Regions from separate parts of the Ensifer sp. Root423 genome, predicted to be linked through region 3. Evidence: riboswitches for the same ligand, from Rfam matches in the RefSeq annotation. Region 3 holds a riboswitch; each other region holds the start of a gene.
The links. Region 3 has a riboswitch for thiamine pyrophosphate ahead of thiO (glycine oxidase ThiO). Riboswitches for the same ligand answer to the same signal wherever they lie in the genome.

Region 1 (7,413 bases), on a different contig from region 3:
GGCGAGCGCGATTGCCGCACTCGTCAGCAGCGCCCGGTGCACCGCCGGATCGCGGGCGAGCTTCAGCAGATCGGCTTCGAGTCCGGAGATGAGAACCGCGACCAGCGGCGCGCCGAGAAACAGAAAGGCAAGCGTGATCCAGGTGCCATCACTCAGGCGCGCGATCCTTGACGCGCCATCGAAACGGCGCACGGTGCGGCCACCGGTCATGCCCTCTTCCGGCTCGGTCGCCAGATGACGAAGCAGGAGCAGCAGCAGGCCGGTCATGGCGATCTGCAGGGCTGACAGCGCGATCGCGCGCGGCGGATCGAAATCGAAACGCAGCGCCTGGTAGATCGCCACTTCGATTGTGCTGGCCGCAGGCCCGCCGCCGAGCGTCAGCACGAGGGTGAAGCTGGTGGCGCAGAGCATGAAGACGAGGCCGGCGGCACCCGGCAGGAGGCCGCGCAGGACGGGCCATTCGATGAAGCGAAAGAGTGCCCGTGACGGCATGCCGAGATTGGCGGCGCTGCGCCAGTATTCGGCGGGGATGCGTTCGAGCCCGGCCAGGAACAGGCGCGCCGCAAGCGGCATGTTGAAGAAGACGTGGGCAAGCAGGATGCCGAACAGGCCGTAAATGCTGACGGGCTGCGCGAGGCCGAGCCAGCGCAGGCCGGAATTGAGGAAACCCTGCCGCCCCCAGATCTCGATCAGCCCGAGTGCGCCAACCAGAACCGGCAGTCCGAGTGGCAGCGCCATCAAGCGCAGCAGCCAGATGCGGCCGGGGAACTGCGGCCGTCGCGCCAGCGCCCGGGCGACGGGGATGGCAAAGAGCACCGACAGCAACGTCGAGAGGGTCGCCTGCAGCAGCGTGAAGCGGGTGACGCGCCAGATGTAGGCGTCAAACAGCGCATCGTCGCTTGCGCCGCCCGTCAGGCTCAGCAAGGCGACGATCGCAAGACCGACGAAAAGGACGAAGACGCCGAGGCAGGCTGCCCCGGCGACCACTGTCATGCGATTTTCGCGCAGTGCGAACAATCCGGCCTCAGTTCTTGCTCATGGCGGCAAGCCATTCGTCGATCCAGGCCTTGCGGTTCTTGGCGACTTCCTCCGAGGGCAGGAGGAAGGTGTTTTCCGGCTTGACCAGCTTATTGAAGGCGTCCGGCAGCGGCTCCTTGGTCGCTGCGACCGGCATCATCCAGTTCGTCGTCGGGATGATCGACTGGAAGTCCGGACCGGTCATGAAGGCGAGGAACTGCTTTGCCAGTTCCGGCTCCTTGGCGTTCTTGGTCATGCCGGCGACTTCGATCTGGATGTAGTGCCCTTCGGAGAAGGCAGCGGCCTGGTAGCGCTCGGTGTTTTCCGCGACCATGTGGTAGGCCGGCGACGTGGTGTAGGACAGCACCATCGGCGCCTCGCCCTTGGTGAAGAGGCCATAGGCTTCCGACCAGCCGGGGGTGACGGTCAGAACGCGGTCCTTCAGCTTCGTCCAGGCGGCACCCGCCTCATCGCCATAGACGGCCTTGACCCAGAGCAGGAGGCCGAGGCCCGGCGTCGACGTACGCGGATCCTCGATGACGATCTTCTGCGACGGATCGCCTTCCACCAGCTCCTTCAGGCTCTTCGGCGGCGTCTTCAGCGTCTCGGTGTCGTAGACGACGGCGAAGTGGCCGTAGTCATAGGGCAGGAACGTGTCGTCCGAGAAGTTGCCGGGAACGGTGACGCCGGTTGCCTCGACGCCGTGCGGCACGAAGAAGCCCGTTGCTTTGGCTTCCGCAACGAGGTTGGTGTCGAGGCCAAGCACGATGTCGGCCTTGGAAGCCTCGCCTTCGAGCTTCAGGCGGGTGAGCAACTCGACGCCGTCGGCCACGCCGACATAGTTGACCTTGCATTCGCAGGTCTTCTCGAAGGCTTCTGCGACCTTGGCGCCCGGGCCCCATTCGGTGATGAAGCTCTCATAGGTGTACACCGTCAGCGTCTTGTCGGCGGCGGTCGCGGCGCCGGAGAAAACAAGGCTCGCGGCCGTCGCAAGGGCTAGCCGGCTAAAGAATTTAAGTTGCGATGAATTGGACATGGCGAGGACCTCTCTCCCAAAGTTCGTTGTTGCATGGGAAAAGGGCGTATCGATCCGATCGCGTCTAATCCCTCCGCCGGTATGAGCCGGATCAGGTTCCGCGGGTTGGCGTTTTGACGCCTCTCAGCCTCCGGCCGCAATGCGGTCGGGAGGCACCCCGTTAGAGCGGCAAGAGATTTACCGCTGCCTCGGTCCCATGGCAAGCGATGTTTACGGCGAAGCAAGGGGACGCTTGGCCAGCACAATGGCTCGTGTTTGCGTATGCCGCCAACTGCGCTACACAACGGCAGCGAGGAGGAAATGTCATGCCCGATATGCTTGTTCGACTTTATGCCCTGCCGGCTGAACCTCAGTCGAAGCTTGGCCTTGGCATCAGCATTCGCCGCGCCATGGCGCCGGAGCGCCGCCTGGTTGTTTCCTGGATCGAAAGGACTTTCGGTGCCGGATGGGCGGGCGAGGCGGAAGCCGCCTTTTCCTCCACCCCTACGCGCATGCACGTCGCTGTCCATGACGGAAAGATCGTCGGCTTTTCCTGCCACGACGTAACGGCACTCGGCTTCTTCGGTCCGACCGGCGTCGACGAAAGCATGCGCGGGCAGGGGATCGGTGAGGCGCTTCTGCTTGCAAGCCTCACGGCGATGCGCGAGGCCGGCTATGGCTACGCGATTATCGGCGGCGTCGGGCCGGCGAAGTTCTACGAGCGGGTGGCCGGCGCCGTCGAAATTCCGGATTCGACCCCCGGCATTTATGCCGGCATGCTTTTCCCCGATCCGGTGCCCGAGGGGCATTGATGGTCTGACCAAAATATCGAGAACCGCTCGTTCGACGGTTTTCTTCGTTTTCCTTCGGCGGTCCTTTGCGCTATGGGCTTTGCCATGTCTCGATCGACCTTCACCATTCTGCTTGGCGGCGCCCTTTCGCTGACCGACCGGCTGGCTCACCAGCTGGCCGCAAGTCGCTTCATTGCGGCTGACGGCGGCATGCGCCATGCCCGATTGCTCGGCATCGTGCCGGATGTCTGGGTCGGTGATTTCGACTCGACCGAGGAAGCCCTTCTTGCGGACTACGCCTCCGTCCCGCGCGAGCCCTATCCGGCGGCGAAGGCCGCGACGGACGGGGAGATCGCGGTCGAGGCGGCGCTGTCGCGTGGAGCCGACCGCCTGATTTTCGCCGGCGCACTCGGCGGCACCCGCAGTGATCACGCCTTCATGCACCTGCTGCATGCTGTTGCCCTTGCCGAGCGTGGCCTTTCCGTGTTGATGACCTCGGGCGAGGAAGAGGCCTATCCGCTGCTGGCCGGCTCGCTCGACCTTGATTTGCCGAAGGGCTGCCTCTTCTCGGTGCTCGGGTTGACCGAGCTTACCGGTCTTTCGATCGTCAATGCGCGCTATCCGCTCGACGATTTCACCTTGCCGTTCGGCTCGTCCCGAACCGTTTCCAACGTTGCGGAGGGTCCCCTTCGCTTCACTCTCCAGAGCGGTCGCGCCATTGTTCTCGCCCGCCCCTATGATCTTTCCGGAGCCTGAGCCTTGGCGCCTCCCATTCTGAAACTCGACGACATCTTCCTCACCTTCGGTGGCGCGCCGCTGCTAGCCGGCGCCAATTTTCAAGTCGAACCGGGCGACCGCATCTGTCTTGTCGGCCGCAACGGCTCGGGCAAGTCGACGCTGATGAAGATTGCCGCGGGTCTGGCCGAGGCGCAGTCGGGCGAAATCTTCCGCCATCCCTCCGCGACCATCCGCTATCTGCACCAGGCGCCGGATTTCGACGGCTACGACACCGTGCAGGCCTATGCCGAGGCAGGACTCGGCCCGAGTGACGATCCCTATCGCGTCGCCTATCTGCTGCAGCACCTGGGGTTGACCGGCGAGGAAGACCCGAAGCGCCTTTCGGGCGGCGAAGCGCGTCGCGCGGCGCTTGCCCGTGTCATGGCGCCGGAGCCGGATATCCTGCTGCTCGACGAGCCGACCAACCATCTCGACCTGCCGACGATCGAATGGCTGGAAGACGAACTGATCCGCAGCCGTTCGGCGCTCGTTCTGATCTCGCACGACCGGCGCTTCCTGGAAAAGGTCTCGACCGCGACCGTCTGGCTCGACCGTGGCCAGTCGCGGCGGCTCGACCGCGGCTTTGCCCATTTCGAGGCCTGGCGCGACGAGGTGCTGGAGGCCGAGGAGCTGGAGCAGCACAAGCTCGGCAAAGCGATCGAGCGCGAGGAACATTGGCTGCGCTACGGCGTGACCGCACGACGTAAGCGCAACATGCGCCGCCTCGGTGAGCTGCAGACCATGCGGGCGACCTATCGCGGCCACAAGGGGCCGCAGGGAACGGTACAGGCGACGGCCGCCGACGCCAAGGAATCGGGCAAGCTGGTGATCGAGGCGGAGAAGGTCACCAAGGCCTATGGCGAGCGTACCATCGTCGCGCCGTTCTCGATCCGCGTGCACCGCGGCGACCGCATCGGTCTGGTCGGCCCGAACGGCGCCGGCAAGACGACGCTTCTGAAGATCCTGACCGGGCAGATCGAACCGGGTACGGGTACGGTCAAGCTCGGCACCAATCTCGAAATCGCGACGCTTGACCAGAAGCGCGAAGACCTCAATCTCGACGAAACGCTGGCGCACTACCTGACCGACGGGCGCGGCGACAACCTGCTGGTCAATGGCGAGCAGCGCCACGTCACCGGCTACATGAAGGACTTCCTGTTCCAGCCGGAGCAGGCGCGCACCCCGATCCGCGAGCTTTCGGGCGGCGAGCGCGCAAGGCTGATGCTGGCGCGCATCCTCGCGCGCGCAACCAACCTTCTGATCCTCGACGAGCCGACCAACGACCTCGACATCGAGACGCTCGACCTCCTGCAGGAGATCGTCGCCGGTTTTGCCGGAACGGTGATCCTCGTCAGCCACGATCGCGACTTCCTCGACCGCACCGTCACCTCGACGATTGCGCCGGCCAATCCGGAGGCGCCGGATGGACGCTGGATCGAGTATGCCGGCGGCTATTCCGACATGATGGCGCAGCGCAAGGGCGCGATCGAGGAGAAGCGCAAGGCCGAGAAGGCGGAAAAGGCCAAGGCCGAGGCGGCGGCCCCTGTCGCCGAAGCGCCGAAGGCTGCCAAGGGTAAGCTTTCCTACAAGCAGAAATTCGCGCTCGAAAACCTGCCGAAAGAGATTGCCAAGGCGGAAGCCGAGGCTGCCAAGCGCGAAGAAAAGATGGCGGACCCCAATCTTTTCACAAAAGATCCAAATGCTTTTGCGAAGCTGGCGCAGGAGCTGGAAAAGCTGCGTGCCGACCTCGCTCGCATGGAAGAGGAATGGCTGGAGCTCGAAATGCTGCGCGAGGAGCTTGAGGGCTGAGACACAACAAAGACGGTCCCGCGCGGGATTGCGAAGGTAATACGTTGAATCCTTGCGAGTTTTACCGTTAAACTGGCAAGGGAAAGATGGCCTTCCGCGTTGAACGTTTTCACAGGGTATGATAAGTAAAACTTATTATATCACCTGTGAACGATCATGATGCCCTTCAAGCTAGAATCCGAAACCATTGGAATGCTTCTGACCGATGTCTCGCGCCTCTTGCGCGGGGCCTTCGACCGCAAGGTTAATGCCATGGATCTGGGCATCACGCCTGGCGAGGCGCGCACGCTGATCCAGGTGGCGCTCACCGAGGGCATCAAACAGGCCGAAATCGCCACACGCATGGGCATTGAGCCGATGACGCTGTCGGCCTATCTCGACAGGCTGGAGGCGAACGGGCTCGTCGCCCGCGTTCCCGATCCGGCGGATCGCCGCGCCAAGAATGTCGTCATCACCGAAAAGGCCGGTCCGTTGTTCAACGAGCTGATGACCGGTCTTCGCGAAATGATGGATGCCTATACGGAAGGGCTGGACTCGGAAGCGCGCGCGCTTCTCTGTTCCAACCTGCGCATCCTGCGTGACAATTTGCGTCAGCTCGATCCGTGCCTTGCCGGTAAGGAGACAGCGGAGAAGGCCGAAGTCCGGGTCGGAGCCGCGCAATGACGCGTCGCATGAGCGAGCGGCGCACAAGCATCATCGGTGCCTTCCTGGTGGCGCTCGGCCCCGTTTCCATGGCGCTGTATACGCCGGCGATGCCTGAACTGGTGTGCGCCTTCTCCTCCAGCGAAGCGGCGATCAAGATGACGCTGTCGCTCTATTTCGCCGGCTTCGCCTTTGCCCAGTTGGTGTCTGGCACGCTCTCCGATGTCATCGGTCGCCGCCGCGCGACGCTGATCTTCATGGCGATCTACCTCGTCGGCAGCCTGATGGCGGCCTTTGCGCCTTCCGTCGCGGTGCTTTTGGCCGGCCGCCTGGTGCAGGGCATCGGCGCCTCCGTCGGGATGACCGTGGCGCGTGCGATCGTGCGCGACCAGTTCACCGGGACTGAGGCCGCACGCATCATGAACATGATCGGCATGATGCTGGCCCTCGGACCCGCCGTGTCCCCGACGCTTGGCGGCCTGGCGCTCGGTCTCTTCGGGTGGCAGTCGATCTTCTTCCTGATGGTCGGCTTTGCCGCCATGGCCTGTCTCACCGTGCAGTTTTTCATGGCCGAGACCGCGACCCCGGATCCGGCCAAGGGCCACCTGAAGCCCATCCTTGCGGCCTATCGGCGGTTGGTGAGCGACAGCCGCTTCGTTTCCTCGACACTTGTGATCGGCGGAGCGGTCGGCGCACTTTATGCCTGGGCGACCATGCTGCCCTTCGTACTGATCAATGCGGTGGGGCTGACACCGACCGAGTTCGGCGTCGGCATGCTGATGCAGTCGGGCCTTTTCTTTTCGGGAACCGTGGTGGTGCGGCTGCTGATGCGGCGTTTCACGCCGCAGGCGCTGGTGCCGGCCGGCCTCGTCTTCATCGGTGCGGCCAGCCTCGCGCTTGCCTACACCATGCACGTGCTGCCGCCGAGCTTCCTCTCGGTCATGCTGCCGATCGGGATTTATGCCTTCGGCATCGCCTTCGTCATGCCCTATATGATGACGGCGGCGATGGCGCCGTTTCCGGACATCGCTGGCACGGCGTCGGCAGTGATGGGTTTCGTACAGATGGGCTCGGGGCTGCTTGGTGGCGCGATCGCCGCTGCGGTCGGCGCTCCGGTGCTGGCGCTCGGCACGATCATTCCATGCTTCGGCCTCGTCTGCATCCTGAGCTATGTCTGGTATCGCCGCAACGTTCGCTCGCAGCCGCTCGCCGTGCCGGTCAAGGATCCGCTTTCGGAAGCGGCGGAGTAGAAATCTGGTGCGACATCGGCATCGATACCGCTTCGCCCTGCATACGAAAAAGCCTCCGCGAACGGGTCGCGGAGGCTTCTTTTTTCAAAACGCGTCGTCTTAGCGGTTGCGC
Region 2 (7,413 bases), 140 kb from region 3:
CGCAAGGTGCGGGCCTCTGGCGGCGGCCACGACATACAGATGATCGCCCTCATCGCTGAGGCGTCGCGAGAGGGACAGAGGACGTTGCATGTTTGTTGATTGAACGGGGTCGTTGGCGCGCCTCCCACCCTCCGTCATGCTCGGCTCAAGCCCAAGCATGACGGAGGAGGAGAGCCTTGGCGATCGCCGCTTCCGCTTCCGAGGCGGGAGGCGCAGCCCTGAGTGAACTGAAGGGGCCGTGACTGGCCCCTTCAACGAGTCTCTGTCGTCTACTCGGCCGCGCCAGCCGCCCCTTCCACCGGCATATAGAGGTCGCCGCCCTCGCGGTATTTCGCGGCCATTGCCTCCAGGCCTTCCTTCTGCGCTTCTGCGCGGATGTCGTGCGAGATCCGCATCGAGCAGAATTTCGGGCCGCACATGGAGCAGAAATGCGCGACCTTGTGCGCTTCCTTCGGCAGTGTCTCGTCGTGGAAGTTACGGGCCGTCTCCGGGTCGAGCGAGAGGTTGAACTGGTCCTCCCAGCGGAATTCGAAGCGCGCGCGCGATAGCGCGTCGTCGCGCACCTGGGCGGCCGGATGGCCCTTGGCGAGATCGGCGGCATGGGCGGCGATCTTGTAGGTGATGACGCCGACCTTGACGTCGTTGCGATCGGGAAGACCGAGATGCTCCTTCGGCGTGACGTAGCAGAGCATGGCGGTGCCGAACCAGCCGATCATCGCCGCGCCGATGCCCGACGTGATGTGGTCGTAGCCGGGCGCAATGTCCGTCGTCAGCGGTCCGAGTGTGTAGAACGGCGCCTCGCCGCAGACGGCGAGTTGCTTGTCCATGTTCTCCTTGATCTTGTGCATCGGCACGTGGCCGGGGCCTTCGATCATCACCTGACAATCCTTGGCCCAGGCGATCTTGGTGAGCTCGCCGAGCGTTTCGAGTTCGGCGAATTGTGCCGCGTCGTTGGCATCGGCGATCGAGCCGGGGCGCAGGCCGTCGCCGAGCGAGAAGGAGACGTCATAGGCGCGGCAGATGTCGCAGATTTCCTCGAAATGCTCGTAAAGGAAGCTCTCGCGATGGTGATGCAGACACCACTTGGCCATGATCGAGCCGCCGCGCGAAACGATGCCGGTGACGCGATCGACGGTGAGCGGGATGTAGTGCAGCCGGACGCCGGCATGGATGGTGAAATAGTCGACGCCCTGTTCAGCCTGCTCGATCAGCGTGTCGCGATAGACTTCCCAGGTGAGGTCCTCGGCAATGCCGTTGACCTTTTCCAGCGCCTGGTAAAGCGGCACGGTGCCGATCGGAACCGGTGAGTTGCGGATGATCCATTCGCGGATGTTGTGGATGTTGCGGCCGGTCGAAAGGTCCATGACGGTGTCGGCGCCCCAGCGCGTCGCCCAGACCATCTTTTCGACCTCTTCCGCCATCGACGAGGTGACGGCGGAGTTGCCGATATTGGCATTGATCTTCACCAGAAAATTACGGCCGATGATCATCGGCTCGGATTCCGGATGGTTGATGTTGGCAGGCAGGATCGCGCGGCCGCTGGCAATTTCCTGGCGCACGAATTCGGGTGTCACGTGATCGGGGATGTGGGCGCCGAAGCTCTCGCCGTCGCGGACTTTCGCACGCGCCGCGTCGCGGCCGAGATTTTCGCGGATCGCCACGAACTCCATTTCCGGCGTGATGATGCCGGCGCGGGCATAGGCAAGCTGGGTCACTGGGCGGCCGCCCGTGGCCTTCAGCGGCGCATGCTGGAACGGGAAGGTCGGTGTCAGCCTGTCGCCGCTCACAAAGCCGTTGTCCTCGGGGCGGACCACGCGTCCCTCATAGGTTTCCACATCGCCGCGGTCGACGATCCAGTTGCGGCGCAGCCGCGGCAGGCCGTCCTCGATGCGGATCTCGGCGTCGTCGGCGGTGTAGGCGCCGGAGGAATCATAGACCGTAACCGGTTGCTCGCCCGACGTCGGGTGGAGCGCAATCTCGCGCATCGGCACGCGGATATCCGGATGAAGCACGCCCGGCTTGTGGATCTTGCGGGAGGCGGGAAGCGGTCCTTGCGTGACGGTGAGGGCTGCGGGTTTGGTGGCAATATTCATGACGAGGCTCCAAGTTTGCAATTGGAGACCCAGTTCTGATGCCGGAAAGATGAAAGACGCTCCGCCAGATGCTGGACGCACGGAATCCTGGCTTCGATATCTGCACCGTCCCTACGCCAGTATGAACTGGATCAGGTTCAACGGGTCACTGCGCCACAGCCGGCAAGCCGGCCATCCAGCAGAATCTCAGCCCCTTGCGGGACCCCCCTGGTGAATGCCTAGATCATAGCCATCGATCGGCCCGGGTCGTCAAGCGTGAATTCGCCTGCCGACAAAGATGCACCTATTGCGTGTGGTGACGGATTCGGGTTTGACGCTAGCGGCCGGCCTTTTCCGGTGCGGCCCGCTCGGCGTAATCGGCACGGTTGATGCCGTGGCGCTGGAGCTTGTCGTAGAATGTCTTGCGCGGAATGCCGAGCGCCTCGATCGTCGCCTTGACGTCGCCGCGCTGAGCCCGCAACACCTCTTTCAGGATCTCCGCCTCGTAGCGTTCGAGCCGTTCCGGGAGTGCAAATCCAGGCTGTTCGGTGGGCGCAATCGGCTGTCCCAGCGGACCTTCGACACCAAGCGCCACGCGTTCTGCAAAGTGCGAGAGCTCGCGCACATTGCCCGGCCAGGCATGCGTCATCAGATGTCTCTGCACGGCCGATGTGACCACAGGCGCGTCGCGCTTGAAGCGCTCGGCCGCCCGGGTCAGGAAGTGCGAGAAGAGCAGCGGGATATCGTCTCGACGTTCGCGCAGCGGTGGGATCGACAGCGTTACGACATTCAATCTAAAGTAGAGGTCTTCCCGGAAATCGCCGCGCTGCGCCGGGTCGCCAAGATCGATTTTGGCAGCCGCGATGACGCGGATATCGACCGGACGAACCTGGTTGGTGCCAAGCGGCGTGATTTCGCGCGCTTCCAGAACGCGCAGCATCTTCACCTGAGTCGCCGGTGGCATCGCCTCGATCTCGTCGAGGAACAGCGTGCCGCCGCTCGCATGCTCGATCCGGCCGATGCGCTTCTTCAAGGCGCCGGTGAAGGCGCCCTGTTCGTGGCCGAAGAGTTCGCTTTCGATCACCGTTTCGGGCAGCGCCCCGCAATTCAGCGCCACGAAGTTGCCGTTGCGGCGTCGGCTCCAATTGTGGAGCAGCGTCGCCACCACCTCCTTGCCGCTGCCCGTCTCGCCGGCGACGAGCACGTCGACATCGGTATCGGCAATGTGCCGGATCGTCTGGCGCAAACGTTCCATGACCGGCGTCTGGCCGATCAGCGGCAGGTTGTCGCCGGCCGTCTCGGCGGCCCGTTTCAGCGCGCGGTTTTCCATCACGAGCCGGCGTTTTTCCAGCGCGCGATGCACGCTCTGCACCAGCCGGTCGGCGGCAAAGGGTTTGGGGATGAAGTCGTAGACGCCATCCTGCAGCGCCTGCACTGCCATCGGGATATCGCCATGGCCGGTCACCAGGATCACCGGCAGATCCGCGTCGAAAGCTTCGATGCGGCGGAAGAAGGCGAGGCCGTCGATGCCCGGCATGCGGATATCGCTGACGACGACGCCGTCGAAATTCGCATCCAGCGTCTTCAACGCTTCGGCAGCGCTGGCAAAAGGGGTAACGGCGAGGCCGGCGAGTTCCAGCGTCTGCGTCATCGCCTTGCGCAGATGGTTGTCGTCGTCGACGAGATAGACGGTCGGCTGCATCGCTCAGGCCCTCTTCAGGCGAACCGTGAAGACGGTGCCCCTGTCGCTGGTTTCGACGGTGATATCGCCGCCATAGTCGGCGACGATCTCCTTGGAGATGGCAAGGCCGAGGCCGAGCCCTTCATCCTTCGAGGTGTTGAACGGCGTGAACAGATCCTCGTGGATGTGCAGGGGAATGCCTGGGCCGTTATCGGCAACGACGAGCAAAACCGTCCCGGAGGGACCGTCCTCGCAGCGCACGCGGATCTCGGCGCCGCTGCGCGTGCCGAGCGCTTCCAGGGCATTTTGCAAAAGGTTGATCAGCACCTGCTCGAGCCGGATGCGGCTGCCGAGGACGCTGAGGCCATTTTCCGGCAGGTCGATGACGATCGCATCCATGCGGCCGGCAAAGCGGCTGCGCAGCAACATCATCGCCCCCTCGATCACGTCGCGCATGGGCGTCGGCTCGGCGACGAAGCGGCCCTTGCGAGCGAAGCTTCTGAGTTCGTCGGTGATGGTGCCGACCCGATCGGTCAGTTCGGCGATGCTGACAAGGTTCTCGACCGCGGTCTGCTGCTGGCCGCGTTCGAGGAAGGTGCGGGCGTTGTCGGCATAGGCGCGGATGGTCGCGACCGGCTGGTTGATCTCGTGGGCGACGCCGGCCGCCACCTGGCCAAGGATCGCCAGCCGGTTCGCCTGAACCAGTTCCTGCTGCACCGCCTGCAGCTTCTCGCCAGTACGCCGGTGGTCGGCGATCTCCGTTTCGAGATGATCGCGGGCAAGGCTGAGGTCATGTGTGCGCTCCGCCACGCGGGTCTCCAGCTCGTCGCGCGCGGCGCGATCGCGCGCAGACACCAGTGCCAGCGTCTGGCGGCGGCGCAGGAGGACCGCGGTAAAAGCGAGCAGCGGTGCGAGGAGGGCCAGGGCAATCAGCCGGGCCTCGCGGGTTGCCGCCGAGATCGCGCCATCGAGCGGTGCTAGCTGCTCCAGCCGCCAGCTGGTGGTCGGAACCATGGTTTCGACCCGGAGGAACCGACGTTCGCTTTCGCCCGGCAACAGTGCGCGCAACTCGCTGGAGCCATCGCTGGTCGGCTCGATGTCGCGGAAGGGCAGCGGCAGCAGCGAGGCATCGCCAAATTGCAGGCTGTCGCGGATGGCGGCGACGCGGTCGCGTGGAATTGTTCTGGTCGTCATGAAGCGCCAGGAGGGGAAGCTGGTGATCAGCACGATGCCGCGCCGGTCGGTGACGTAGACCGGCTTGCCGGAGGCGAGCCATTCGGCTTCCACATCGTCGAATTCGAGCTTGGCGACGACGACGCCGATCGGGCCGTCAGGACCCTGGACCCGACGCGAAATGTAGAGGCCCGGCCGCTTGCTGACGTTGCCCATGGCGAAATGCTCGGCCTTGCCGTCGCGCATCGCCATGCGGAAATATTCGCGGAAGGCATAGTCGTTGCCAACGAAACTCGTCGGCTCGCGCCAGTTGCTGGCAGCGACGGCGACGCCATCGGGGCCGATCACGTAGATGACAGCGGCGTCCGTGTTGGTCGCCAGCGCCTGCAGCTTCTCGTTCAGCCGTTGCAGCGCCTCTGTGCCGCGGGTCGAAAGGGCTGCCATCACCTCGACATCGTCGGCCAGCACCAGCGGCGTCGAGCGTTGGCGTTCGAGTACGGCGCGCAGCAGCGAGGCCTTCAGATTGGCATCGATCCGGCTTTGGGCATCGACAGTTTCGAGCGCCTGGCTTCGGCCGTACTCGCCGGCAAGCAGGAGCGCGGCGACAAGCAGCGCGACGGCAAGGCCGGCAAAGACCAGCCAGGTGCGGCGCATCGACTGGTCGAGATCTGCCAGATTGAGGGGGGCGGACAGGGCGTTGAACATGGCCCAATTGTGCATTTTTTCGCTCAGTCTTCCAGATGGCTTGTGCGGAAATCCGCTCAACTCTTTGTGCGCACCGAGCCGCCTGCACAAAACATCCTCATCAATTCAAAGGCTTGGTTCCTGCCGCGGCCAACTGGCACGACCGTTGCAAATGACATCCTCATGACAGCCCGCGCTGTCGCGCATCGGAAATTGACCCGGGAGGCCCGGCATGACGCCGGACTGGGTCCAGTGGAGGATCTCATGATTATCGAACAATCCGCGGAACCGCGCGGCAAGACACCTTTCTATCGCCATCTCTATGTCCAGGTTCTGGTGGCGATCGCCGCAGGCATCCTGCTCGGCCATTTCTATCCGTCGCTCGGCACCGAGCTGAAGCCGCTCGGCGACGCCTTCATCCGTCTCGTCAAGATGATCATCGCGCCGGTCATCTTCCTGACAGTCGCGACCGGCATCGCCGGCATGACCGATCTTGCCAAGGTCGGCCGCGTCGCCGGCAAGGCGATGATCTATTTCCTGACCTTCTCGACGCTCGCGCTGATCATCGGCCTGATCGTCGCCAATGTCGTCCAGCCGGGCGCCGGCATGCACATCGATCCGGCCTCGCTCGACGTCAAGGCGGTGACCACCTATGCCGAAAAGGCGCATGAGCAGACGATCACCGGCTTCCTGATGGGCATCATCCCGACGACGCTCGTCGGCGCCTTTGCCGATGGCGACATCCTGCAGGTGTTGTTCATCTCCGTGCTCTTCGGTCTGTCGCTTGCCATGGTCGGCAAGAAGGCAGAGCCCGTCGTCGACTTCCTGCACGCGCTGACGCTGCCGGTCTTCAAGCTCGTCGGCATCCTGATGAAGGCCGCCCCGATCGGCGCCTTTGGCGCGATGGCGTTTACCATCGGCAAATACGGCGTCGGCTCGATCGCCAACCTGGCGATGCTGATCGGCACCTTCTACATCACGTCCTTCCTCTTCGTGTTCGTCGTTCTTGGCGCGGTCGCCCGCTACAATGGCTTCTCGATCGTTGCGCTGATCCGTTACATCAAGGAAGAACTGCTCCTGGTGCTCGGCACGTCCTCGTCGGAAGCCGCTCTTCCGGGTCTGATGAGCAAGATGGAAAAGGCCGGCTGCAAGCGCTCGGTCGTTGGTCTGGTCATCCCGACCGGCTATTCCTTCAACCTCGACGGCACCAACATCTACATGACGCTGGCCGCGCTCTTCATCGCCCAGGCGATGGATATCCCGCTGTCGCTCGGCGATCAGGTGCTGCTGCTTCTCGTCGCGATGTTGAGCTCCAAGGGTGCTGCCGGCATCACCGGCGCCGGTTTCATCACGCTGGCTGCGACGCTTTCGGTCGTCCCGGCGGTGCCGGTCGCCGGCATGGCGCTGATCCTCGGCATCGACCGCTTCATGTCGGAATGCCGCGCGCTCACCAACTTCGTCGGCAATGCGGTCGCCACGATCGTCGTTGCGAAGTGGGAAGGCGAACTGGATGAAGCGCAGATGGCCGCGGTCCTTGGCGGCCGTGCGCCGGAGGCGCTGCCGCAGCCGGCCTTGCAGCCGGCGGAATGAGTTTGCCTCCCAAGGCATGACTGCAAAAAAGCAGTCCGAACGCGGTCCGTGGCAACACGGGCCGCGTCGTCGTTTGCGGCTATTGGCCGCTCAGCGTCATCTTCGATGTGTCCGGCGCGCCAGCGTTCAAGAAGCCGATGAACTCCCGGAGCATCGGCACCCGACGCGGACGGAAGCTCTCCTCCGTCGTGCTGATATCGACGATGCGGTCGA
Region 3 (7,413 bases):
CCGCCGATCCGCTGCAGTCGAAGCGTCTGGAAAACGCCCTGGTGGTCTTCCTCGTGACGGCCCTTGGCGACGTCGCGCCCAAGGCCAAGGCTGAGGACGCTATCCTCAAGAAGCGGGTGCCGCGCCCCTCCGACGCCGAGTTCGAGCGGCAGAAGAACGAGCAGTTGCGCATCGCCGTCAAGCAACTGGTCGCGCTAGCCGGCGAGCAGCGCGCATCGTTGACCGCACGAAGCGGCGCCGAAACGCCGGATTATCAAGGCCTGCTGGAACAGATCGGCGGCACCCCCGGCCTGCCGCAGGGCTTGCAGCGGCGCTCCGGCAGCGTGGAGGAGACGGATGTCGATGCCCTGGCGTCGGCCGCCAAGGCCCACGAACAGATCGGCAACTACCTTTCCTTCGTGCGCCTCATGCAGGACTACCGCGAAAACCTGGCGGAAACCTATGCCCGGATCTTCGCGTCGAAATGCCGGTTTTCCATGATCACGCCGAGCATCCTCGATTTCGAGAAGTCGATCGGCGGCAGGGCATCGCCGCAGCACGACCAGATCGACGTGATGGACGAGATCCAGCAGCTGGTGATCAAGCGGCACGGCATCCACATGCACAGCTTCGTCGGCTTCGATCCGCACCGGGAGGCGCAGAAGCGTGGCTCGTCGCTGGAAAACGTCCGCTACGCGATCATGGAAAAGGGCTTCATCGGCGTGAAGATCTACCCGCCGATGGGCTTCAAGGCATGGGGCAATGCGGATCCGGCGATCGATGCGGCGCTGAAGCGGCTCTACGACTGGTGCCGCGACAACAGCGTGCCGATCATGGCGCATGCGGAAAACAGCATCGGCGCCGGCTGCGGCTATGGCAATATGGCGAGCCCCGCCTACTGGAAGAAGCTGCTCGACACCAACCGTTACAATGACTTGCGGATCAATCTGGCGCATTTCGGCGCTTTCGATGAAGTCATTCGCCCGGGCGCGCCGACGGGGGTCATGGTGTCCTGCGCCCAGGACAAATTCTCCGGTCCGCCGACCTGGGAGGACATCATTGGCAAGACGATCGGCCACGGGCGCCGGCCGAACCTGTTTGCCGACCTGAGCTACCTGAGCGAGCTCGTCACCGACAACACGCCCGGGCTGCACGAAAAAATCCGCGCGCTGCTCGACAAATGGCTGCGGGACTACGATCCCGATGCGCGCCATCTGATGTTCGGCACCGACTGGTCGATGATGGCGCTGGAGAAGGACTACAACGCCTACGTCCCGCGGATCGCCCAGCAACTGAAGGAGGCCAATGTGAGCGAGGAGGACCAGCAGAACATCTTCTGGAAGAACGCCTCCCGTTACCTCGGCCTCGACCGGCCGGGGCCGACCCGCCAGCGGCTTGCCACCTATTGTCGCAAGCGTGGCCTGGACGCCTCCTGGCTCTCGCAGCTGGAGATCGCCTGACCGCGAAACTGCTACCCGCGGTCCGGCACGTGCCTATCGCCACGGTGCGGTTCTGGCGATCCATTCGCGCGTCCGGCCTTCCGGGTCGGCGTTGCGGGTGATGTCGGTAACGACGGCGGCGATGTCGGCGCCGTGCTCGAAGGCGCCGGCGATCCGCTCGACGTTGAGGCCGCCGATGGCGACCAGCGGCAGCAACCCGACACGGTTCCGCCAGGCGGCAAGGCGCGGCAGTCCCTGCGGCGCCCACTTCATAGCCTTGAGAATGGTCGGGTAAACCGGTCCGAGCGCGACATAGTCGGGCTTGGCAGCAAGTGCTGTCTCCAGTTCCGTCTCGTCATGGGTGCTGAGTCCGAGCTTCAGGCCGGCGGCGCGGATTGCAGTAAGGTCGGCCTCCGCCAGGTCCTCCTGGCCGAGATGGACGAAGTCGCAGCCTTCCGCGATCGCCAGTTGCCAGTAGTCGTTGACGATGAGCTGGCAGCCCTGCTCGTCGCAAACGGCCTTGGCCGCGCGGATCTCGCGGCGGATCTCCGCTTCCGTACGATCCTTGACGCGTAGCTGCACCAGCTTGACGCCGAGCGGCACCAGCCGCTCGATCCAATCCGTGCTGTCGACGATGAGATAGAAGGGGTCAAGTTTCACGCAAACACCGCCTTTCCGATGACGGGGGTGGAAGGGACGGCAAAATCGCGCGGTTCGAGCATGCCCGCCTCGAAGGCCTGCCGGCCGGCATCGATCGCGCCCGCGAACGCAGCGGCCATCAGCGCGGGCTTGGCGGCGCCGGCGACGGCGGTGTTGAGCAGGACGGCATCGAAGCCGAACTCCATCACCGTCGTTGCGTGCGAGGGCCGGCCGATGCCGGCATCGACGATCAGCGGCACATCGGGAAAGTTGGCCCGCATTGCCCTGAGCGCCTGGATGTTCTGCGGCCCCATGGCGCTGCCGATCGGCGCGCACCAGGGCATCAGCACCTTGCAGCCGGCTTCCACGAGCCGTTCGGCAACCACGAGATCATCCGTGGTGTAGGGAAAGACTTCGAACCCTTCGGCCGAGAGGATGCGCGCCGCCTCGACCAGCCCGAAGACATCGGGCTGCAGCGTATCGTGGTGGCCGATCACTTCGAGTTTCAGCCAGTTGGTGCCGAAGACCTCGCGCGCCATCTTGGCCGTCAGCACCGCCTCTGACACCGAGTGGCAGCCGGCGGTGTTCGGCAGCACGTGCACGCCGAGCGCCCGGATCAGTTCGAAGAAGGCGCCGCCCTGGCGGCCTCCGGCGGTTTCGCGCCGGAGCGAGACCGTGACGATCTCAGTGCCTGACGATCGCACCGCATCTTCCAGAACGGCGGGGGAGGGGTAGCGGGCGGTGCCGAGCAGCAACCGTGAGCGCAGGTCCTGTCCATAAAGCGTCAGCATGTCTCAGCCTCCTTTCATCGGCGAGAGAATTTCGATCCGGTCCCTGTCGCTGAGCGCATGACCCGAACGGTCGGCCCGGTGCACCAGTTCGCCGTTGACGGCGGTGGCGAGCCAGTCACCTTCGAAATCAAGGGCGGCCAGAAGCTCGGCGAGGGTGGTGACGGCGAGGTCGTGATCCTCGCCATTGACGGTCAGTCTCATGCGGCATCTCCCTTCAGGTCCTGCGCAAGCGCGAGGTCGGCTGCTTCCGCCGCCAGGGCCGGCGAAAGCAGGAAGCCATGGCGGTAAAGCCCGTTGATCGTGATGGTCTGCCCGGTGCGCAGGGCGCGCGGCAGGTTGTTGGCGAAGGCGGGGCGGACGCCGGCGCCGGTTTCGAAGAGGCGCGCTTCGCCGAAGGCCGGATGCAGCGCATAGGCGGCGTTCAGCAGTTCCATGAGGGAGCGGGCGGTGATCGGTCCGCCGTCATCCGTCTCGATCATCGTCGCCCCGCACATGAAGAGGCCGCCGCCGCGCGGCACGATGTAGAGCGGGATGCGGGGATGAATGAGCCTGACCGGCCGCGACAGCTCCACGTCGCTTGTCTGCAGGTAGAGCATTTCACCGCGCACGCCCCGCAGGCCCGGCGTTTCGCCGATGCGTGCCGCGCCGGCGCAGTCGGCGACGAGATCGTGGTGGCCATCGTCGCTCGTCTCATCGAGGAAGGTGACGCCGTGATCGACAAGCTTCTGCCGCAACCGGCTCAGCGCCCGGCGCGGGTCGAGATGCGCCTCACCGGGAAAAAACAGCGCCTCGCGGAAACGTCCGGCAAGTGCCGGTTCCAGCCGTTCGATCGCGGCGGCGTCGAGCCATTCGAAGCCGGAGGTGCGTGAGGCAAAGCGCTTGAGTTCGCCCGCATCCCGTGGCGGGGCGACGACAAGCGTGCCGTTTCGGGAAACCTCGCCTGGCAGGGCGTCGTCCCACCAGTCAATGGCGCCGATGCCCTTCGTCAGCACCACCTCTTCGGCGCTTTCGCGTTCGCACCAGGGTGCCAGCATGCCGCCGGCAAACCAGGAGGCCGCGCCGGCAAAGCCTGGTTTTTGCTCGACAACCGTCACCGCGACACCGCGGGCGCTAAGTTCATGCGCCAGACAGAGCCCTGCGACGCCGGCACCTTTGACGAGGATCCGCATGGCTCAGTGTTCCCGCGAGGCGTGGGCGGGCCGTCGTGAGGGAAGCGGGATGGTGTTGGCGGTGTGCATGCCGAGGCTCCGATTGTGGAGACCCAGTTCACGAGCGAAGGAAGGGGAAGGACGCCTTGCCGTTGAATGGTCGCGTGAAGGCGACGTTTGCGGCAGCGATGTCTGCACCGTCCCTACGCCAGTATGAACTGGATCAGGTTCAACGGGTCACTGCGCCGCGCAAATCGCATAGCAGAATCTCAGCCCCTTGGCGGGACACCCCTGGTGAATGCTCCAAGCTGACCGTTCGGGGCGGTTTTTGTCAAGAGCCAGCATTCGTGTGCGATGCGATCTCATATGCCGAAAAAATTATCTATAATTTGCGACGAGAAAGCGGAAGCTTTGGCGGCGTGATGAAAGGAGGTGGGGCAACCGGGTGGAGCGGGTCGAAAAACACCGGAGAAGCCCAGCCGCGCCCTTGTTTCTCGGGTGCGGTACGCCCGATTTCGGAAATGGGAGCTGCGACCGATTGATTGGTGATTGTTGCCCCGTCCCGGCGGTTTCCAGATTCACTCACGGTCAAAAATACAACCAGAAGGGCATTCGTTAACGGAAACTCTCCATCTGGGTGCTTGCGAACTTTGCTCGTCGATAAAATTATAGATAATATCAGATTCTATCTATTTCGCGTTTGCGATGACCTGGAGGACGAGCCGAAATGCTGGACGGAACCCTATCAACTGGCGCTAATTTTACCCCGGGCGACGCGGGCGAAGCCCGCTGGACCCAAGCGGAAGCTGAAAAAATCTATAATTTGCCGTTCAACGATTTGCTCTACCGCGCACACACGGTCCATCGTGCGCAGTTCGATCCCAACGCCATCCAGATGAGCCGGCTGCTCTCGATCAAGACCGGAGGCTGCGCCGAGGATTGCGGCTATTGCAGCCAGTCCGCCCACTATCCGACCGGGCTCAAGGCATCGAAGCTGATGGAGGTCGAGCGTGTGCTTGCCGAGGCGCGACAGGCGCGCGACGGCGGTGCGACGCGCTATTGCATGGGGGCCGCCTGGCGCAGCCCGAAGGACCGCGACATGGACGCGATCGTCGCCATGATCGGCGGTGTGCGGGCGCTTGGCATGGAAACCTGCATGACGCTGGGCATGCTGACGCCGGACCAGTCCGCACGGCTCGCCGAGGCCGGGCTCGACTACTACAACCACAATGTCGATACCTCAGAACGCTTCTACGGCGAGATCATCACCACCCGCAGCTTTGCCGATCGGCTGGAGACGCTCGCGAATGTCCGCGACGCCGGCATCAAGGTCTGCGCCGGTGGCATTCTCGGCATGGGCGAAACCGCCGACGACCGGATCTCCATGCTGGTGACGCTCGCCAATCTGCCGGTGCCGCCCGAAAGCGTGCCGATCAACATGCTGATCCCGATCCGGGGCTCGAAGCTGGCCGATGCAGTGCCCGTCGATCCGATCGATTTCGTCCGCACCATCGCGCTTGCCCGCATCCTGATGCCGCTATCGCATGTCCGGCTCTCGGCCGGCCGGACCGACATGAGCGACGAGACGCAGGCGCTCTGTTTCTTCGCCGGCGCCAATTCGATCTTTGTCGGCGAAACCCTGCTGACCGCCGACAATCCCGGCGAGGACCATGATGCGGCGCTCTTCCGACGCCTGGGGTTGAAGCCGATGGCTCCGGCGGCAAGGCAGGATGCGGCCGAATGACCCTGGGTCTGTTTGCGCGCTATGAGAAGACGCTGGAGGGCCTTGATCGCAAGGGCCGCCGGCGCGCACTTGCCCCCGCTGGCGGCCTGGATTTTACCTCGAACGACTACCTGGCGCTCGCCGCTTCGACGCGGCTGAAGGCGGCGATAACGGGTGCCATCGCGCGCGGCGTGCCGGTCGGCTCCGGCGGCTCACGGCTGTTGCGCGGCAATCACGAAGAACACGAGGCACTTGAGGCGGAAGCGGCCACCTTCTTCGGCGCGCAACGAATGCTCTTCTTCGGCAGCGGCTACGCCGCCAATGCTGCCCTGTTTTCGACGCTGCCGCAGCGCGACGACCTCATCGTCCACGATGCCCTGATCCATGCGAGCGCCCATGAAGGCATCGCTGCGAGCAAGGCCGATGCGGTTGCGGCAGCGCACAACGATATCGACGCCTTTGCCGATGCGATCGGCCAATGGCGCCGCGCCGGCGGCACAGGGCGCCCGTGGATTGCCGTCGAAAGCCTCTATTCGATGGATGGCGATCGGGCGCGGCTCGCCGACCTCTTAGCGCTTGCCGCGCAGCATGACGGCTTTCTCGTCATCGACGAGGCGCACGCGACCGGCGTCTTCGGGCCGGAAGGTCGCGGTCTCGCCGCTGAGCTGGAGGACCGGGAGAACGTCGTCATGCTGCATACTTGCGGCAAGGCGCTCGGTGTTTCCGGCGCACTGGTCGGAGCAAGCGCCGTGCTTTGCGATTATATCGTCAACCGCGCCCGCAATTTCATCTATTCGACCGCGCCCTCGCCACTCATCGCGGCCGCGGTGCGTGAAGCGCTCGCCGCCCTCGTCGACGAGCCGGAACGCCGCGCCGCATTCGACGGCCTCAGGTCTTTCGCCAACCGGGCGCTCGCCGAGGTGCTCGGCATCGAAGGCAGCGGCTCGCAGATCCTGCCCATCCCGATCGGTGATAACGGCCGAGCGGTCCGCATCGCCGCCCGTATGCGCGCCGAGGGTTACGATGTCAGGGCAATCCGCCCGCCGACGGTGCCGGAAGGCACTGCGCGTCTTCGGATCGCCATCACCCTCAACGTCGACCGGGCCGCAATCGTGCAGATGCTGCAGCAGTTGAAGATCGCGATCGCGAAGGAGCGGCCATGAAAACCCGTATTGTGGTCACCGGTACCGATACCGGCATCGGCAAGACCATCTTTTCCGCGGCGCTTACCGATGCGCTCGACGGTTGCTACTGGAAGCCTGTGCAGTCAGGGCTCGACGAAGAAACCGACAGCGAGACCGTCGCCCGGCTCGGTCGGTTGTCGTCTGACCGCGTCCTGCCCGAAGCCTACAGGCTCGCAACACCGGCGTCGCCGCACCTGTCAGCACGGATCGATGGCGTCACCATCGACCCGGAGCATCTTTCCCCGCAGGCGGTGGAACGACCGCTGGTGATCGAAGGCGCAGGCGGGCTTTTGGTGCCGCTGACGGAGCACACGGTCTTTGCGGATGTCTTTGCGCGCTGGTTGATCCCGGTGGTTGTCTGCGCTCGCACCGGGCTCGGCACGATCAACCACACCCTCTTGTCGCTCGAAGCGCTGCGCCGCCGCGCCATTCCCGTTCTCGGCGTCGCCTTCATTGGTGACGCGCAGGAGGACACCGAAGCGATCATCACGCGCCTTGGCGGGGTGCGCC
Region 4 (7,413 bases), on a different contig from region 3:
ATTGCCGACGCTGTGAATGCCGATAAAGCCGATCAGCGACATGGCGATGAGAAGCAGGAAAGCCTGTGACAGCCTTCCAAAAACAACCGAGATCATGCCCATCAGCGCTTACTCCGTCGCAGCAGTCGTCTGCATCGCCGTCGTCCAGCCGCGCGGATGCATGACGTAGGAGCCGATGCGCGGGCCGTAACCGACGATGTGGTGGAAGTGGTAAAGCGGGATGATCGGCTGGTCGGCCATCACCAGCTCAGTCGCCGAAGCCAACGCTGCATCGCGCTCCGGTCCGACGGCGATGCTCTCGGCCCTGGCCAGCTTCTCGTCGAAGGCGACGTTCTGATACTTGCCGAAGTTCAACGCACCGGTTCCGCGCTCCTTGTTCGGTGAAGCGAGCAGAGCGCGAAGGATGATGTCGACCGCCTCACCGGAGGTGCCGCCATACCAGACGGCATAGTCGCCGGCAGCGCGCTTGGTGTTGAACACCGAGAACGGCGCTGTCGAGGGCTGGGCGTTGATACCGATGCGGGCCCAGCTCTGGGCAATCGCCTGCAGGCTCTCGGCGTCGCCCGGATAGCGCCCGGCCGGTCCGGCAAGAACCAGATTGAAGCCGTCAGGGTATCCGGCCTTGGCGAGCAGCGCCTTTGCCGCTTCGTAGTCAGGCGCCTCAGGCAGAAGTTTGGCCGACGTGCCCGGCAGGCCGGTCGGAAACACCTGCGAGGCGGCGGTGCCATAGCCGGCAAGGATCTTGTCTGCGAGAATGCCGCGGTCGGTTGCAAGCGCCAGCGCACGCCGCACCTGCGGGTCCTTGAACGGGTTGGCGATCGGTTCTCCCGCCTTGTCGGTCACACCGGGAAGAGTGTCGCGGGCTACATCGAACTGCACGAAGTTAATGCGGGCGGCACCGACGCTGGCAATCCAGGCGCCGCGCTGCTTCAGACCGTCGACATCACGGGCGGGAATGGCGTCGGCGACGTCGACCTCGCCGGTGCTAAGGGCAGCCACGCGGGCGGCCGGGCTCTCGATGACCCGGAAGCCGACCGTCAGCCAGGCGGGCTTGCCGCCCCAATAGGCGTCGTTGCGCACCAGCCTCAGGCTCTCGCCGGAACTCCAGCTCTCGAACCGATAGGGCCCCGTTCCCACGGGTGCGGCACCGGAATTGAGCGCTTCGGTGGTCTCAAAGCCTTCCGTCGGCTTGTTCATCATGAAGATCGAGGAGAAGGTGAGCGGCAGGGTGGGGGCGGCACAGCTGGTCTCGATGACCACGGTCAGCGGATCGGATGCAGAAACCGCCTTGATGCCGCTGACAGAGGAGCGAAAGCCACCGCTCGGGGGCTTCAGGAAGTCCCGGATCCGCTCGATCGAATAGACGACATCGTCGGCATCGAAGACCGCGCCATCATGGAATCGCACCCCGTCGCGCAGCTTGAACTCCCACTGGGTAGGGGAAAGCGCGCGCCACGAACTGGCAAGCCCGGGCTTCAGCTCGAGACCCTCGTCCTGATAGACGAGCCGTTCATAGATGTGGGAGAGCAGCGACGTGTTCTCGTTGAGATTGGCGTAATGCGGATCGAGCGTCATCAGCTTGTAGGAGGTGGCGATGCGCAGCTCGCCTTGCTCCTGCGCACGTGCGGGCGTCGAGATCAACGACGCGCCGAGCGAGACGGACACGAGAAACGCCGCTAGCCGACGCTTGCGAAAAGGTCTTCCCAGTTTCATGTGTTAGTTCCTTGTTGTTTTTGACAGAGTCAGAGGCTCGCGCCGAAGGGGCTTCGGCGGGGGGGGAAATCAAAGAATTGTGTGAGCCTTCAACGGGCGGATTGCTCAGCCTCAAGCTGGCTGACGTTCGCGTTCTGGCATTCGACCGAGCCGAGCGTCGACCGGATCGATCCGGAGGAGATCAGCGATCACCATCCGGATTTGCGCCCAGGGTTCGTCCACACAGGTCGACGAAGGCTGGCCGCGGTTCACGATCGCGTCGAGTTTGGCGATGACGCCTGGGAGCGACGCCACAGGAACCGGCCACAACGCTTGGGCGGCCAATTCCTCCGCCAGCGCTGCGCGGTCCTCGTCCTCGAGCGCGTCGTTGTAGGCGCTGCGTCCATCGCGCTCAGCTGAAGACGACAGCTCGCCTGAGAACAGGGCGGTCTCGAGCTGTTGCTGATGGCGGGTCGATTCGCTCAGGCGGGTCCAGGCGGCACGCCAATGCTGCCAGGCTGCGACCGCAGGGTCATTGGCACAACCGCTAAACCCTGGCTTTCGATGGGCCGCAACGTGCGGATATGTGGGTAAACACGCCGGTACCGAGGAATGAAAATCTCCTCGCGTGACGGTAGGCAAAGTTCTGCTATTGTCGGAATCAGCCATGATCCGAGCTCCCTATAGCTTGGTTTTGGTCAGATCGAGCAGGTGTTACCGCACCTGTTCGATCGCCGGGTCATTCTTCCTACAAAATGTCTGAAGTCAATCAGAAAGTTTGCCTTGAGTAACTTACTTCTTACGATGGAGCAGTGCCGTGGAGCACGGGCAATGTTGGGCTGGAGCCAGGCAGAGCTCGCCAAGGCGGCAAACGTGTCTCGCCAGACTATCGCCGATTTTGAAAGGGGAGCTCACGTACCGATCGTCAACAACCTCGCAAGCATCGTAGCGGCGTTGGAGAAGGCAGGAATTGAGATTATTCCGGCAAATGGTGGCGGCGTAGGCATCCGCTTCAAACGGTCATCTTAAGTAGGTGGATGACTGGCTCTTCTGCAGGCGATGCGCTTCACAGACGCACAAATACGCGACGCTCGTGTGCTGCTGAGGTGGAGCGCTGAAGGGCTCGCCAACGCAACTGTTATCGGAGTAGCCACCGTAAGCCGAGCAGAAACTGGAGATGGAGCTGCATCCCTAACATGCGATCCGGCTACCAAAGAGGCAACGCTCGCCAACTTTAACTGGAGCCCAGATTGGCGCAGAGCTGGCGATGCAGCCAGTGTGCGTCCGTCCATTTCGGCGAGCGGAAGCGGAATACTGATATCCAGCTACTCCTCCATCGAACTCACGTTTGATACGCAATGCTCTGGAAGCAATGGTGCTGACCGGAGTTGGACAGCTATTCCAGCTTTGCGCGATTGTTGACTCAACACGACCGAAAGTCCGGAATCGAGGCACACTAACCGTGCACAATCGCGTGAGGACACTATGAATTTCCACAGCCTGTGTCATCAATACATTCGTCTGTGAAGTCGAACGCTCAGACGGAAGGTCCCTTCAGCTCCAAAGCCGATAGGGGCCTTCATTTTAGGAAGCTTCATCAACAGTGAGGATTGCGCCTCGAACTGGCCTGCTTGTCACAGGGTTCCAACGGTTGACACCCCGGCCCACGCTCCCCTAGCATCAATCCTGCCGAGGGGCGCGCAGTCACTGTGCTGAGATGGCGGCGAGCCAGACCCTTGAACCTGATCCGGATCATACCGGCGTAGGAACGGCAAGGGGCCTTTCAGCTGACCAGTCGTCTTTGCGCTTTCGTCCGGATCTCCGTCAATTTCCGGAGGCCGCTTTGCTCGTGTCTGATGTTAACTTAAACCGAAAGGGCTCAAGCCTCATGCAGGTGGGCCGATGACTGCGATTGCCGTTACCATCGCAGGCTCGGATTCCGGTGGCGGGGCGGGTATTCAGGCAGATCTGAAGACGTTCTCTGCGCTCGGCGTCTATGGCGCCAGCGTGATCACGGCGGTCACGGCGCAGAACACCCGTGGGGTATCTGCGGTGGAGGATATCTCCCCGACTGTCGTTACGGCTCAGATCGACGCGGTGTTTTCCGATCTTACGGTCGGTGCGCTGAAGGTCGGAATGGTGTCTCGGCGCGAGACGATCGGGGTGATTGCCGCCGGTCTTAAACACTATGGCCAGCTGGCTGTCATCGACCCGGTGATGGTGGCGACCTCCGGCGATCATCTGATGCGCCCCGACGCGATCGCGACGCTCAAGGAGGAGTTGTTGCCGCTGGCGCTCATTCTGACGCCGAACCTGCCCGAGGCGGCGCTGTTGACCGGACGCGCAATCGCCGAAACCGAAAGCGAGGTCGCGCGTCAGGCGGAGATGCTTCTGAAGCTCGGTGCGCGTTCAGTTCTGATGAAGGGCGGCCATGCCAAGGGCAAGGACGCGATCGATATTTTCTATAGCGGGGAGGACGTCCTCAACCTGTCACGGCCGCGGATCGAAACAAGGAATGATCACGGCACCGGGTGCACGCTCTCGGCAGCAATCGCCTCGGGGCTTGCCAAGGGCATGCCAATTGACAATGCGGTTGTGGCAGCCAAGGCCTACTTGCATGCCGCTCTGGGGGCGGCCGATGGCCTGACCATCGGCCAGGGGCATGGGCCGGTGCATCACTTTCATCATTGGTGGGGCAACGACAAAGAGTCGGGCGCCGAGGCTTCGAACGTAGCCGAAGCCCAGGCCGCTCTTGGTCGTTCTTCGCGATCTGGCTGAGCAGTGTGGGCTTCGGGTTTACCTCAGGCCACTGCCGCGCTCGGCAGGGCCGGTTGCTCGCCCTTGAGCATTTTCCGATAGAGCGCCACATGTTCCCGCGCGCAATCGACATGGCTCGTCGGTCGCCGAAGTGTCGCACGCAGATTGTCCCATGCCCGCGAGGCGGCCAAGACGTCGATCAGGCGGTCGGCCAGATCTTGGGCGCTCCCGGCGCGGAAGTGATAGCCGTCCAGCCGGTCGCGGACCTTTTCGGCCATGCCGCCGATGTCGGAGCAGAGGATCGGCCGGCCATGATGCAGTGCTTCCTGGATGACGACGGGGGAATTTTCCCACCAGACCGAGGGCATCACCACCCAGTCAACCGAGCGCATCAGCCGCGGCATGTCCTGGTTCTGGTAGGCGCCGTAGAAGCGGACGCGACGACCGGCGTCCTCGATCAGTTTTGCCACCTTCTCCTGGTAGTCCTTCGGCTGACGCTCGAGGTTCCCGCCAAAGATCATCAGCGAGGAATCATCGCCCCAAATGTCGTCGGGCACCCGTGATACCGCGTCGATTAACACGTGAACGCCCTTGAATGGCGTCATCTGCCCGAAATAGGCAAAGCGGTTGCGTCGCGCCGTCGGCGACGGCAATTCGCGGGCCGGCGCCTTGTCGCCCATGACGATGCCGTTCTCGATCACGAAGATCTTAGCGGCTTCGAGCCCCCATTCGACATAGCGGTTGGCGAGAAAGGCACTCGGCGCGATGAAAGCGTCGGCGAGATTAAGCATGCCGCGCACGAACTGCTCGCGGCGAACGAAGCGCGACACCGGGATTTCGGGGAAGCACGTGTGGCAACTGATAGGTGAGGCGCCGTTGCAAAGCTGGCCCGAGGGGCGTTTCACCATTTGCCCGTGATTGTGGCAGATCGGCAGATACTCATGGAACGTCACGACGATGCGTGCCTTGGGCAGGGCATCACGAACGGCATAGAGCGCTTCCAGGCCGAAGCCGAGAATATGATGGAAATGAATGACATCCGGCTTGATGTCGCCGACGAAGCGCAAGAGGTCGCGGCGGATCGCGTCCGTATCGCCGTTGGAGAGGAAGAAATGGTCGAAGTCTTCGGCGTGGTAGAGCACTTCGTCCATGGCGAGACGCAGGCTCATCAGTGCGGAAGCGCCATGGCGCGGAACCGGATTGCCGACGCGGGCGAGGTAGATCGATTCCACACCCGACAGGCCGTTCAGCGCCTTGTGAAGACCATGCGAAGCAATTTCCGCGCCTCCGAGCGAATGGGTCGGGTGGCCATGGGAGACCACGAGTACGCGGAGTTTTTCGCTCATGCGTCAGTCTCCTCGAAGAATGTCTGGGCGGTTTCGGAGGCGGGCATCCATCGGCCGCGGAAGAGCGTCCGGTCGACACGCTCCACGAACCGGGCGGTGGCGGCAGAGCCCGCTCCGGGTACCTCGTCCGACCCCACCATCTGCAGGGAAGGAAGCCAGTAGGCCTCATAGCCCTTTCCGCTGAGGCGAAGGGCGAGATCGAGGCCCTTCAGCGCTGCGCCGAGATAAGTCGGCGACGCGCCCGCGTCCTCCATCAGCGCTTCTCGCGGCAGGATGCAACAATCGAGCGATGCGGCTGCGACCCGCGTCAGCTTGAGGCGATTGACGGCGCCGACGGGATAGCCGGCGTAGCGGCTCGATTGAAGATGGTCGGGGCGATCGAGCGACGTGCTGCCGGCCCAGCGGATAGAGTGATCCTCATAGGCAAGGGTCGGCGAAATGATGCTTCCCGTCTTTGCCTCGTAAGCGGCAACGAGTGCCTGATACCACCCGGTATTGGCTGGCGTCAGCGACGCGGAAAGCAGGATGACGGCGTCGCTGTTCGTGCTCGCAGCGGCCGCTTGCGCCAGGTCGCATGCATCGCTGGCGCCTTCGACGGATACGAGCCGCAGCGGCAGGCGATAGAATTCGGAGAGTTGACGGATGTGGACCGCGTGCCTTCGGAACCGCTCGGCCTGGAGCACGAGCGCGATCTGCGCACGACGGGTTTGGGGATCAAGCGCGAGCAGCCCCAGGAGCGGCGCGAAATCCGTTTCGGTTTCTCCGGCGACAAGAAGGATGGCGGTACCCTCGGCCTGGTCGAAGGGGCCCATGTCGACAACGGTCTCGATGGTCGGTGCGGTGCTGCGCGCCGCCGTCAGGAAACGGACGATCTGCTGGTCGATAATATCGGGCAGGGCCCAGCTTGTCGGATCGATCGAGGCAAGAAGCCGTAGGGCGGCGGCGCGTGCGGGCAGCCGCACGGGGAAAAGTGGCATGTAGGCGCGGCGGGCATCGCGAAGGGTGAGTTCGAGGTGAACTGGCCCTTCTGCCTCGCCACCAAGCGGCTCGACTTGACCGATGAAGCCATGGGACCGGCGATGGCCGGAAATCGCGCTTTTGAACTCCGGCCGATCGACGAAGGCCTCTTCGACGTCGGACCGTTCGGTTCGGGTCCAGCTCGCGTCCAGCCTTGCGCCGCCGCCCTGCCGGCAAAGTCGTACGCTTTCAACATGGCCTTCCGCGTCTAAAAGCCAGCCCGAAATCAGGAAGGCACCATCCTCACCCTGGTAGAGTGCATCCACGCCAAGGCGGACAGGAACCGGAAGGCTTGAGATCGTCTCGGTGCCATCGTATCCGCTCGCTGCATTGCGCAGGCGAAGCATGACCTGGGGCGAACTCTGGCTCTGGAGCAGCATCGCGCGGATATGGCCGGGTGTCTCGAGCGGACCTGTCACGACCCGGCGTTCGTGGAGCCCCACATAACGCCAGGCGCCGCGGCCGCGATAGAATATGCCCTTGATGTCGCGCGCTCGGGGCAGATCGTTTGCGGACAGGAGGCCGACAAAGCCGGCCGAGCCGTCAGGCGCGTCGTTGCGCTCGAAAATGGCGACGTTGCAATCGGCAAGGAAGGTATCCT

Region 1: linked by a shared signal. The riboswitch ahead of thiB (thiamine ABC transporter substrate binding subunit) and the one ahead of thiO (glycine oxidase ThiO) in region 3 are both predicted to bind thiamine pyrophosphate.
Region 2: linked by a shared signal. The riboswitch ahead of thiC (phosphomethylpyrimidine synthase ThiC) and the one ahead of thiO (glycine oxidase ThiO) in region 3 are both predicted to bind thiamine pyrophosphate.
Region 4: linked by a shared signal. The riboswitch ahead of thiD (bifunctional hydroxymethylpyrimidine kinase/phosphomethylpyrimidine kinase) and the one ahead of thiO (glycine oxidase ThiO) in region 3 are both predicted to bind thiamine pyrophosphate.

The regions. Positions count from the first base shown of each region.
Region 1 is NZ_LMEG01000034.1:79,542-86,954, forward strand. Features, by position in the region: gene thiP (thiamine/thiamine pyrophosphate ABC transporter permease ThiP) at 1-1,017, opposite strand, end outside; gene thiB (thiamine ABC transporter substrate binding subunit) at 1,025-2,053, opposite strand; TPP riboswitch at 2,105-2,223, opposite strand; gene ASD01_RS23980 (GNAT family N-acetyltransferase) at 2,359-2,844, shown strand; gene ASD01_RS23985 (thiamine diphosphokinase) at 2,929-3,579, shown strand; gene ASD01_RS23990 (ABC-F family ATP-binding cassette domain-containing protein) at 3,583-5,409, shown strand; gene ASD01_RS23995 (MarR family winged helix-turn-helix transcriptional regulator) at 5,569-6,072, shown strand; gene ASD01_RS24000 (multidrug effflux MFS transporter) at 6,069-7,301, shown strand; gene ASD01_RS24005 (argininosuccinate synthase) at 7,401-7,413, opposite strand, start outside.
Region 2 is NZ_LMEG01000043.1:201,185-208,597, forward strand. Features, by position in the region: gene thiC (phosphomethylpyrimidine synthase ThiC) at 270-2,093, opposite strand; TPP riboswitch at 2,184-2,312, opposite strand; gene ASD01_RS26250 (sigma-54-dependent transcriptional regulator) at 2,410-3,774, opposite strand; gene ASD01_RS26255 (sensor histidine kinase) at 3,778-5,646, opposite strand; gene ASD01_RS26260 (dicarboxylate/amino acid:cation symporter) at 5,875-7,200, shown strand; gene ASD01_RS26265 (helix-turn-helix transcriptional regulator) at 7,280-7,413, opposite strand, start outside.
Region 3 is NZ_LMEG01000043.1:57,151-64,563, forward strand. Features, by position in the region: gene ASD01_RS25600 (amidohydrolase family protein) at 1-1,439, shown strand, start outside; gene ASD01_RS25605 (thiamine phosphate synthase) at 1,473-2,078, opposite strand; gene ASD01_RS25610 (thiazole synthase) at 2,075-2,848, opposite strand; gene thiS (sulfur carrier protein ThiS) at 2,852-3,049, opposite strand; gene thiO (glycine oxidase ThiO) at 3,046-4,017, opposite strand; TPP riboswitch at 4,179-4,299, opposite strand; gene bioB (biotin synthase BioB) at 4,724-5,740, shown strand; gene ASD01_RS25630 (8-amino-7-oxononanoate synthase) at 5,737-6,882, shown strand; gene bioD (dethiobiotin synthase) at 6,879-7,413, shown strand, end outside.
Region 4 is NZ_LMEG01000023.1:598,177-605,589, reverse strand. Features, by position in the region: gene ASD01_RS22195 (ABC transporter permease) at 1-102, opposite strand, end outside; gene ASD01_RS22190 (ABC transporter substrate-binding protein) at 109-1,713, opposite strand; gene ASD01_RS22185 (hypothetical protein) at 1,825-2,361, opposite strand; gene ASD01_RS22180 (helix-turn-helix transcriptional regulator) at 2,497-2,721, shown strand; TPP riboswitch at 3,375-3,478, shown strand; gene thiD (bifunctional hydroxymethylpyrimidine kinase/phosphomethylpyrimidine kinase) at 3,595-4,470, shown strand; gene ASD01_RS22170 (glycosyltransferase family 4 protein) at 4,494-5,795, opposite strand; gene ASD01_RS22165 (hypothetical protein) at 5,792-7,413, opposite strand, start outside.